One region of the Exiguobacterium sp. s160 genome, then DNA from elsewhere that is predicted to be linked to it. Evidence: predicted binding sites of a transcription regulator. Region 1 holds the regulator's gene; each other region holds the start of a gene.
What was found. The regulator Rex, encoded in region 1, represses fermentation and respiration genes when NADH is low (regulators of the CRP and FNR family bind a similar motif). The targets are predictions, from matches to a motif close to TTGTGAAATATTTCACAA.
Positions count from the first base shown of each region.

Region 2: the regulator Rex is predicted to act here: its motif matches at 2,003-2,020, upstream of KNO86_RS01355 (formate/nitrite transporter family protein).
Region 3: the regulator Rex is predicted to act here: its motif matches at 1,306-1,323, upstream of adhE (bifunctional acetaldehyde-CoA/alcohol dehydrogenase).

Region 1 is NZ_JACSKK010000009.1:74,261-77,690, reverse strand. It holds gene KNO86_RS13375 (ABC-F family ATP-binding cassette domain-containing protein) at 1-1,301, opposite strand, end outside; gene KNO86_RS13370 (redox-sensing transcriptional repressor Rex) at 1,452-2,108, shown strand; gene tatA (twin-arginine translocase TatA/TatE family subunit) at 2,108-2,326, shown strand; gene tatC (twin-arginine translocase subunit TatC) at 2,330-3,118, shown strand.
Region 2 is NZ_JACSKK010000001.1:255,053-258,482, reverse strand. It holds gene KNO86_RS01360 (anaerobic ribonucleoside triphosphate reductase) at 1-920, opposite strand, end outside; gene KNO86_RS01355 (formate/nitrite transporter family protein) at 1,112-1,942, opposite strand; gene KNO86_RS01350 (hypothetical protein) at 2,185-2,484, opposite strand; gene KNO86_RS01345 (hypothetical protein) at 2,618-2,983, opposite strand; gene KNO86_RS01340 (hypothetical protein) at 3,345-3,430, opposite strand, start outside.
Region 3 is NZ_JACSKK010000001.1:298,407-301,836, reverse strand. It holds gene adhE (bifunctional acetaldehyde-CoA/alcohol dehydrogenase) at 1-1,162, opposite strand, end outside; gene KNO86_RS01560 (MarR family winged helix-turn-helix transcriptional regulator) at 1,552-1,998, shown strand; gene KNO86_RS01555 (YebC/PmpR family DNA-binding transcriptional regulator) at 2,079-2,792, shown strand; gene KNO86_RS01550 (Na+/H+ antiporter family protein) at 2,936-3,430, shown strand, end outside.

The sequences.
Region 1 (3,430 bases):
AGGAACTGTCCGAGAAGACTCCGCACTTCTTGCTCGCGCATAAGTGGCCAGTCGTTCCAAATCTCGTCGATGACACGGTTCGCGTCCGACAAGTTCTGCTGCTCCTGATCGTAGTAGCCAATCTCGACGCCGGTCCCGTAGCGGATATCACCGGTAAGAGCGGCTTGTTGTTTCGTCAACACTTTGAGGAGGGTCGACTTCCCGACCCCGTTCGGACCGACGAGAGCGACGGATTCCCCGCGCTGTAGCTGGAAACGGAGATTTTGGGCAATCGGTTCTTCATACCCGATGGCGAGGTCACTCGCGCTCAATACATCGTTCCCGCTCTGTCGTTTGATGGAGAACGAGAGGACAGCACTGCGTTCGTCACCGTCCGGAGCATCGAGACGGTCGACTTTCTCCAGACGCTTCCGTACGCTTTGCGCCCGTTTCGTCGTCGTCGCTCGGGCGATGTTTCGCTGAATGAAGTCCTGCATTTTGGCAATCTCTTCTTGCTGCGACTCAAACTGCTTCTTCTCTTGTTCGTAGAGAGCGGCCTTCTGTTCGAGATACTTCGTGTAGTTCCCGACGAAGCGGCGGCTCCGATGACGCGATAACTCATAGACGACCGAGACGACGCGGTCGAGGAAGTAGCGGTCGTGGGAGACGATGAGGACGGCACCTTTATAGCCGCTCAAGTACTTCTCAAGCCAGGCGAGCGTCTCGATGTCCAAATGGTTCGTCGGCTCGTCCAAGATGAGCAGGTCAGGACTTTGAAGGAGCATCTTCGCCAAGGCGAGACGCGTCCGTTGTCCACCAGAGAGCGTGTCGATCCGACGCTCGAAGTCGTCCGGATAGAAGCGCATCCCGTGAAGGACCGAGCGGATCGTCGCTTCATACTGGTAACCGCCGCGCTCTTTAAACGTGTGCTGCTCTTCATCGTAAGAGGAGAGGAGACGTTCGTAAGCCGCAGCGTCATTTAGGATTCGTTTGGAGCCCATGTCAGCTTCCATGCGACGGAGCGTCTTCTCTTGCTCAATCAAGTCCGTGAAAACGGTGAGCATCTCGTTCCAGATCGTCTCGTCGGATTCGAGCCCTGAGTCTTGGGCGAGATAGCCGATGGTGACGTCTTTTGGCTTCATGATGTCCCCGGAGTCATAGTTGTATTCCCCGGCGATGACTTTCAAAAGCGTTGACTTCCCAGCCCCGTTTCGGCCGACGAGGGCGACGCGTTCGCCTTCTTGGATTTCGAGTTTGACGTTTTCTAAAATCGGCTCGACGCCGAAGGATTTGGATAAGTTATTGACTTGCAGTAGGATCAAGTGAAAAAACCCCTTTCTCTCTATTTAGTATACTGTATTTTTCAGCGATTTTAGGTATATTCGTTGAGTGGTCATGTGAATTCGTTTACAATCAAGGTGTATGAAATTCAGATTCGTTTGTAACGTGTCGTAAAAAGGAGGCTCTTTCCGTTGAGTCAAAACGAACCAAAGATTCCACAAGCGACAGCCAAACGGTTGCCACTATACTATCGATTTATTCAAAGCCTGCACGCGTCAGGTAAACAACGTGTCTCTTCAGCAGAACTGAGTGAGGCGGTCAAGGTCGATTCGGCTACGATTCGCCGTGATTTCTCGTACTTCGGTGCGCTCGGTAAAAAGGGATATGGCTATAACGTGCAGTATCTGTTAGACTTTTTCCGAAAGACACTGAATCAGGACGAGATTACGAATGTCGCCTTGGTCGGGGTCGGTCACCTTGGGACGGCATTCGTCAACTATAACTTCCTTAAAAACAATAACACACATATCGTCGTCGGGTTCGACGCAGACGAGACAAAAGTCGGCACGACGATGTCAGGCGTCCCAATTCATCACGTCGATGAGATGGAACAGATTATGAAGCAAAACAAGATTGACGTCGCCATTTTGACGGTACCTTCTGCCTATGCGCAGTCCGTCGCAGACGACTTGGTCCGTTTCGGCATCAAGGGCATCTTGAACTTCACACCGGCACGACTCACCGTACCGGACACGGTTCGCGTCCATCACATCGATTTGTCGATTGAGCTGCAGTCACTCATTTACTTTATGCAACACTATCCAACCGCTGAGGGGGTCCATCAATAATGGAATTACTAGCATCATCACTCGTCGTCGGGATTCCGGGTGGGGCGAGTCTATTCATCATCGCCATCATCGCGCTCATCATCTTCGGACCGAAGAAATTACCGGAGTTTGGTCGCGCGGCCGGACAAACGCTTCGTGAGTTCAAAAATGCAACGAACGGCATGATGAACGAGCACGACGAGAACGACAAGAAAGCTATCGAAAAGAAAGAGCAGTAAGCCATGAATCATCAACCTGATCAAGAGCGGGAACTCACCGATCACTTGACAGAGCTGCGGAGACGACTGATGCTATCTGCATTTGTCGTCTTTGCCTTCTTTTTGATGGCTTTGCCGAGTGTCAAATATGTACTCGCGTACTTGCAAGAAGATCTCGTCGAACGCGGGCTCGAACTGAACGCCTTTGGGGTCGCGGACCCGCTCATGATTTACTTGAACTTGGCGCTCATCATCGGCCTGATTGCGGCGAGCCCATTCCTACTGTATCAAGTGTGGGCGTTTGTCGCACCCGGTCTGCATCCGAATGAACGAAAAGGTACCCTTGCTTATATCCCAATCATCTTCGGATTGTTCTTGCTCGGCCTTGCGTTCGCCTACTACTGGTTATTCCCGCTCGTCCTCGATATCTCGACGGACCTCGGGCAAGACCTCGGACTCGAACAAATCATCGGGGCGAACAATTACTTCACGTTCTTGTTGCAACTGACGATTCCGTTCGGTCTATTGTTCCAATTGCCAGTCGTGACGATGTTCTTGACCCGAATTGGTGTCGTGACACCATACTTCTTATCGAAGATTCGTAAGTATGCGTACTTCGCGCTATTCGTAGTCGCGGCATTCATCACACCACCGGATTTGACGTCGCACCTTATGGTGTCATTGCCACTCTTCTTCCTATATGAAATCAGTTTATCGATTTCACGCGTCGCCTACAAAGGGGTGTTGCGCCGGGAGAAAGAAGCGATGGTGCAAGAACAGATGGATTTAATGAAACAGATGAATGAGAAATAAGCATCGTTCCGTAAATGGGACGATGCTTTTTTTGTCGTTTCAAGCTGATGTCATGCGATATGAGTAATTGAGATAATTTTCCATTTTATGTGTTACAATAAAATGAGTCGCACAGTGAAGAGGGAGACACGATGATTCGAGAGTACAATGGAGAAGTCCTTGTATTGCTAGGCGCTATGACAACCATCCTACTGTTTTTCTTATTTTTCTCTATAAAATCTCGATTACGACGTCAATCCATCGTCTCGTCGTTGCTACTCGTAACTGGCTATATCTTATTTCTTGTCGGAATGAAAATTGTACGTGGTTGGG
Region 2 (3,430 bases), on a different contig from region 1:
TGTCGATTTCCCATTACCCTGGTGCGGCAACCCATGTACGCCACTTCAGATTCATGCGATCCATCATAGTAAGCGGCATTGAACGGGGCATCGATGAAGGAGAAGTTCGGGAAGAGCCGTTTGCCTGTGACGCGACACGCTTCACGAAAGAGATCAACGTTTGGGTCATCTTCATGAAAGTTGATGCCTTCTTTTACTTTAAAGATTTGAATGGGAAAAATCGGGGTCTCCCCATTCCCTAATCCCCGTTCCGTGGCACGAAGTAGCTCCCGAATGAGAATGCGTCCCCACTTTGAGGTATCCGTCCCGTAATTGATCGAGACGAACGGGACTTGCCCGCCACCTCGTGAATGCATCGAGTTCGCATTATGAATGAACGCCTCACACGCCTGATATGTCGCCGAGATCGTCTCTTCTTCTGCGAGTTGTTCCAATTGTGTCTTGTCCCATTCAACAGGTAGTGATTGGAGTCGGTTCAATTGGCGCACATAGGTCTTCTCGACATACGGTGCCAAGTCGACGTCAAACATCGGGAACGCTTGACCCCCATGCTGCATATTTTGATTCGCTTGAAGGATGATGGACGCGAGCGCCATGGCGGAGCGAATGTCCTTTGGCGAACGGATTGTTCCATGCCCCGTATGGAATCCATCTTTTAATAATTGACCGAGTGGTATTTGACAACATGTCGTCGATCCTGTGATGTAATAGTCGGCGTCGTGCACGTATAAGTAGTTATCAGTGACGGCCTGTTTTGAGCGCTCCGACATCAAATATGTCTGCGACAATTCTTTCGACACTTCTGAAGAGAGTCGTGCTAGTTTCCCAAGTGGGGACTTTCCGTCCACATTCGCATTTTCTTGTACCAAGTCTTGGTCTGGTAAGACGCAGACATTCTCATACAACTGCAGTAATTTCAAAACCCATCACCTCACTATATATGGATCAAAAACATTAACAAACGTTTTAAAAAATCCTATATATAGATTATGACACGTATTTTTCTTGATGGTCACGAGTCGATATTGTGACAGTTTGCTTGTGAGCATACGACAAAAAGAGCCTCGTCTTCGGTAAGACAAGGCCCAACGTTATTTGTGACAAACGTCATTTATTTAGCAGCTTTCACGACTTTTAATTCTACTTCTTCCTCTAATTCTTGCGCCTCACGGAGACCTTTTGAGTTGAGCCATGTATAGATCGCTCCCATGAAGAGGGCACCGCCGATAATGTTACCGAACGTCGCAGGAATCAAGTTGTGGATTGCACCTGCCATACTGATCGTCTCAGGGTGTGGGACGACGAGCGTCAAGGCGAACAAGACGAAGTTGGCGATGACGTGGTCAAATCCTGAAGCGAAGAAGACGGCGACAAGGAAAATCATCGAGAAGATTTGAGCGAATTCATTTTTCATTTGTTTCGGTAAGAAAATAGCGAGACAGACCATCCAGTTACAGAAGATGGCACGGAAGAAAATTTCGACCGTCGTGTGATGCATTTTCCCCTCGACGACTGAGAACAGCCAGTTGTTCATCCCTAGTTCTTGGATGACACCAGTCGGTGCAAGTAGTAACGCGAATAGGATTCCCCCGAGTGCATTCCCGACGAAACATAATAACCAAACGAGCATCGTGTCGCTGAGCGTTGTATAGCCGCGAAGTGTCGACGTTGTGAAATACATCGTATTCCCCGTGAACAACTCCGCTCCCCCATAGATGATCATAACGAGCGCAATCCCGAACGAGAAGCCCCCAATGAGTGTCGTGAACGGAGATTCCGCTAAATACATACCGTTGACGACTTTCAAAGTGAAGATTGAAGCAAAGCCGATAAAGATCCCAGCTAACATTGCCCGTAAAAAATATTCCATTGGACGATAATGAATCATTTGCGAGGAAGCCTGTGCTTTTTTCCGTAATGATTCGAGTGCATGGATTTCCATTGATGCCATGTCACAAACCCTTCTTTCTGAATAATTAAATAGGAAAGTATCAGTTCTAATATGTGAAATCATTAACAATATAAACTGTACAGTCTCTGTTGGCAATCACCTCTAGAAGGAATTGACAGAGTGTTCACATCGTAATCGTTTACATATGGCGGATTTGTGACAAAGAAAAATTCTCCCGAATTTCGGGAGAATAATAAGACAAAGTTTATGAAACCAATCGTTCAAATAAGGGATTAATCCTTTTTCATGAATTCATCAAATGTTAAATTTAATCTTTCCTCTACATGAAGCGTTTCATGATTAACAATCAAAAGTTGTCCACTCTTTATGTCCACTCCTACAAAATCTCCTAGCACATCTTCATAACCTACAACTGCAAAGCTCTGCTTTTTAAACTCTTCTATGTCTCCAAACTGACTTTCTAACTCACCGTTCGGTAGAATACAAAGATATCTATTCAATCCTTCGACCTGATCCAGCAGGATTGCCTTTTCTTTAACAGGTAAAAGCGATTGTATCGATTTATATGACATATTATACACCTCACTCAATTTTATGAATTGCATTGTAATGTTCTTCTGTAATCACTACATTTTATGATAGTTCAATAAATATTTATTAACTGTCTCTTGGTCGACTATTGCAATTCAGACATTGTAAAATTTATCAGTGATACTCCTTTCCGATTCTTATCTTAGTGAAATGAATTTCAGCGCTTGCTGGAGGGAACAACAGATTACATACAAATACCTCTGTTTCTTCAAGTACATAACTTGTAATACTAACATCCTGCATGAAATAGGGGAGCTGTAATCTGCTTAATTCTCTTACAGGCACTATTCGATCGTCGAGTGGGGCAGATATGTCTACTTTTATACAACCTAAAAATTCAATCTGATGGTGATAATTTTCATTTTCTTCTTCGATTATAAGTAAAACTTCATCTCCAAAATAACGGCAATCGAATCCTAAAACGCGCGCATCCCAGTAGTGTATTTTTTCGATTTCTCTTAATATTTCCTGAGCTTTCATTTTTTCACCTTCTGTATGGAATATGTGCTGCTTAACTACGTGGCTTCACAAGTTTTAAATGGTTTTAATAATTTTGATCGTATAAATAAACATCATGATACAAAGCTATATGATCTTGCTAAATTTACTCTTATTCCAACTCTACAGACTGCATTTCTCACATTGATAAACCCGCTATTATGAGTTTACATACTTCTAACAAAGAGTCATCATGAGTAAACCCCCAAACCTCATCATATATATCATTTTTTCTTAGCATCTATGTAGCTCGACTATGCGCTAAAACATGCTCAAACTGAGGCCCTCATAATTCATTTTTCGTTTAAATAATCTATGTAAAATTTTTGAGGTGAATTCTTTGTTAATTCTTCAATAGATTCATATTTTTTTCATTAGAAAACAAAATAAACCCAAGTCCATCTCCATCTATTTTAATAAAAGAAGTTG
Region 3 (3,430 bases), on a different contig from region 1:
CATCGTCATCTGTTGAGTGGATGACCGCTGTGTGACCGAGACCACCGATTTCGAGCATTTTTTCAGCGATGGCGAATCCTTCTTCACGTGACTGTACTTTATAAGCACCGAGAACCGGGCTCAACTTTTCATGAGAAAGAAGTTCAGTTGCGCCGACCGTTTCAAGTTCAGCGATCAAGATTTTCGTATCAGCCGGTACGTTGAGACCTGCTTTTTCAGCGATCCACGCTGCTGGCTTCCCGACGATTTCTGGGTTGACCGCACATGTGTCCGTGCGAATGACAAGTGTTTCGAGTTTCGCTTTTTCTTCAGGTGAGCAGAAGTAGCAACCGAGTGCCGTCATTTCTGCCTTCACTTCTTCGTAAACTTCTTGGTCGACGATGATTGCTTGTTCAGACGCACAAATCATACCGTTGTCGAACGTTTTTGAGAGGATGACGTCTGAGATGGCACGTTTCACTTTCGCAGTCTTATCGATGTAAGCCGGTACGTTACCAGGTCCGACACCGAGTGCTGGTTTACCAGTCGAGTAAGCTGATTTGACCATTGCTGCCCCACCAGTCGCAAGAACCATCGCCACACCTGGGTGATTCATGAGTGCTTTTGTTGCGTCGAGCGACGGGACTTCAACCCATTGAATCAAGTTTTCAGGAGCACCTGCCGCTACCGCTGCGTCACGAAGGACACGTGCCGCTTCACTTGAACACTGTTGAGCGGATGGATGGAACGCGAAGATGATTGGGTTACGTGTCTTGATCGCGATGATCGCTTTGAACATCGTTGTCGATGTTGGGTTTGTGACCGGTGTGACCCCAGCGACGACACCGACTGGTTCTGCGATGTATGTGATTCCGTTTTGAACGTCGTCTTCAAGAACGCCAACTGTTTTTTCTCCACGGAGTGAGTTGTAAATATATTCTGTCGCGAAGATATTTTTGATCATCTTGTCTTCAAAGACACCGCGACCTGTTTCTGTATGTGCTAGTTTCGCAAGTGCGACGTGTTGCTCAAGTCCAGCGAGCGCCATCGCTTGTACGATCTGATCGATTTTCTCTTGGTCGAACGTCATCAACGTATCGAGTGCGGCATGTGCACCCGCTACGAGCGTATCCACCATTTGTTCTGCCGTAGTTTCCACTTTTGCTTTCTCTTTGACTGCCATGTTAGGTTCCTCCTCATAATTGAGAGCTTTTAATGAACATATTGACTTGATGGAAGACACAATGTGATGACTGCTTTCAAGAGATTGTGCTTTCCTTCACATTCATAGAATACAATGTTTTTCAGAGTTTGTGGGTGACAACAATGTGAACTCTTTCACAATATTTTTTTGTCATTTGTTGATAGCCCTTGATTTTTAACTGTGTCCTCAGTAAAATCAAATACGTTTTCATGAAAACAAATAAATAATTTAATGTAAACGCTTACATTAATTGTGTCGGTTCTATTTCTATGATGATGTATCAATCATCACATCAACCCGTTTTTAGGTTCAACTGCACCTAACTCGTGTATAATGAAAATAGAACCTAACTAGGAAGTGAATCTACTATGCCGAAACAAGATGCTGCGGACCAGTTCGTCAAACTGATCCCTTTAATTCGTCGTAAACTGCTACGTCGATCTGATTTCCCACAAATTCCGAACTTGAATTTCTCTCATTTCCATCTGTTGATGTTGATTGAGGACGAGGGGGCTGTCACAAATGGACGAATTAGTGAAACACTCTCCATCGCGCCGCCCAATGTTACCCCGCTCATCACGAAACTGTTAAATGAAGGATATATTACACGCGTACCGGATGAACGGGACCGCCGTGTCATTTGGAACCAGTTGACAGAGAAAGGTGAGCGTATTTTACTCGAACGGAGAGACTCGTTCCGGAGGCTTTTTGAGGAGCGTCTCGCCTTTTTAAACGAAGATGAAACCGACCGCCTCATTGACAGTTTGAAGACGCTCACCGAGATTGTTGAAAAGATGGATAAGGGCGACGAGTAAAACTTTTCTCGTCAATTCACGCAACTTCTTATATAATCTGTAATGAATCTACGTACAAATGGAAAGAGAGATGACATGTAATGGGTCGTAAATGGAACAACATTAAAGAGAAGAAGGCGTCAAAAGACGCGAACACGAGTCGCGTCTATGCGAAGTTCGGTCGCGAGATTTATGTGGCCGCCCGCCAAGGGGAACCTGATCCTGAGTTGAACCAGTCATTAAAATTCGTTGTGGAGCGTGCGAAGACGTATAACGTGCCCCGTGCGATTATCGATCGCGCGATCGATAAAGCAAAAGGTGGCGACGAAGAAAACTTCGATGAGCTTCGCTATGAAGGATTCGGACCGAACGGTTCGATGGTCATCGTCGATACGTTGACGAATAACGTGAACCGTACAGCATCTGAAGTACGTGCGGCTTTCGGTAAAAACGGAGGAAACATGGGTGTCAGCGGTTCGGTCGCCTACATGTTTGATGCGACAGCCGTCATCGGTGTCAATCAAATGTCGGCAGATGATGTCCTTGAACTCATGATGGAACACGACCTTGACGTTCGTGACGTCATCGAAGAAGATGAGACGGTCATCGTCTATGCCGAGCCAGAAGCGTTCCATGCCGTTCAGACTGCATTCAAGTCTGCCGGGGTTGAAGAGTTCGCCGTCGCTGAGTTGACGATGCTTCCACAAAACGAAGTGTCGCTCGATGACGATTCGAAAGAACAGTTTGAAAAATTAATCGATGTGCTCGAAGACTTGGAAGATGTTCGCCAAGTGTATCACAACGTCGATCTGTAACACGTAAGCGATAACTTTCACGAGTTATCGCTTTTTTTCATAATCGATTTGACAAGGGTCACATCATATGTTAAATTTCAAAAAGTCTTTATCATATTAAAGTGATACCAAGAGAAAGAAATTGTGAAAGGTGTTGGATGGATATGAACGCAGTATTACTTGCAGTCATCGTCTTATTTGCACTCGCCATTAGTCGTGTGCATATTGTATTGTCCTTAATATTAGCTGCGCTTGTCGGAGGGCTTGTTGGAGGGCTCGGATTTAACGATACGTTGACCGCCTTCAGCGACGGTCTTGGCGGCGGAGCGAGCATCGCCCTTAGCTATGCGCTTCTCGGAGCATTCGCCGTCGGATTGTCGAAGACGGGTCTACCAGACGTCTTAGCTGAAAAGTTAATTGCGATGTCAGGTCGTGACGTGTCAGGCAAGCGCGTGATGTACGTCAAAGCGTTCTTATTGTCGCTTCTCTTATTGTTGTCAATCAGCTCACAAAACGTACTCCCGATTCACATCGCCTTTATCCCGATCGTGATTCCGCCGTTACTCGTCTTATTCAATGAGTTGAAGTTAGATCGCCGCCTCGTCGCAACCATCTTGACGTTCGGTCTCGTGACACCGTATATGTTGCTACCAGTCGGG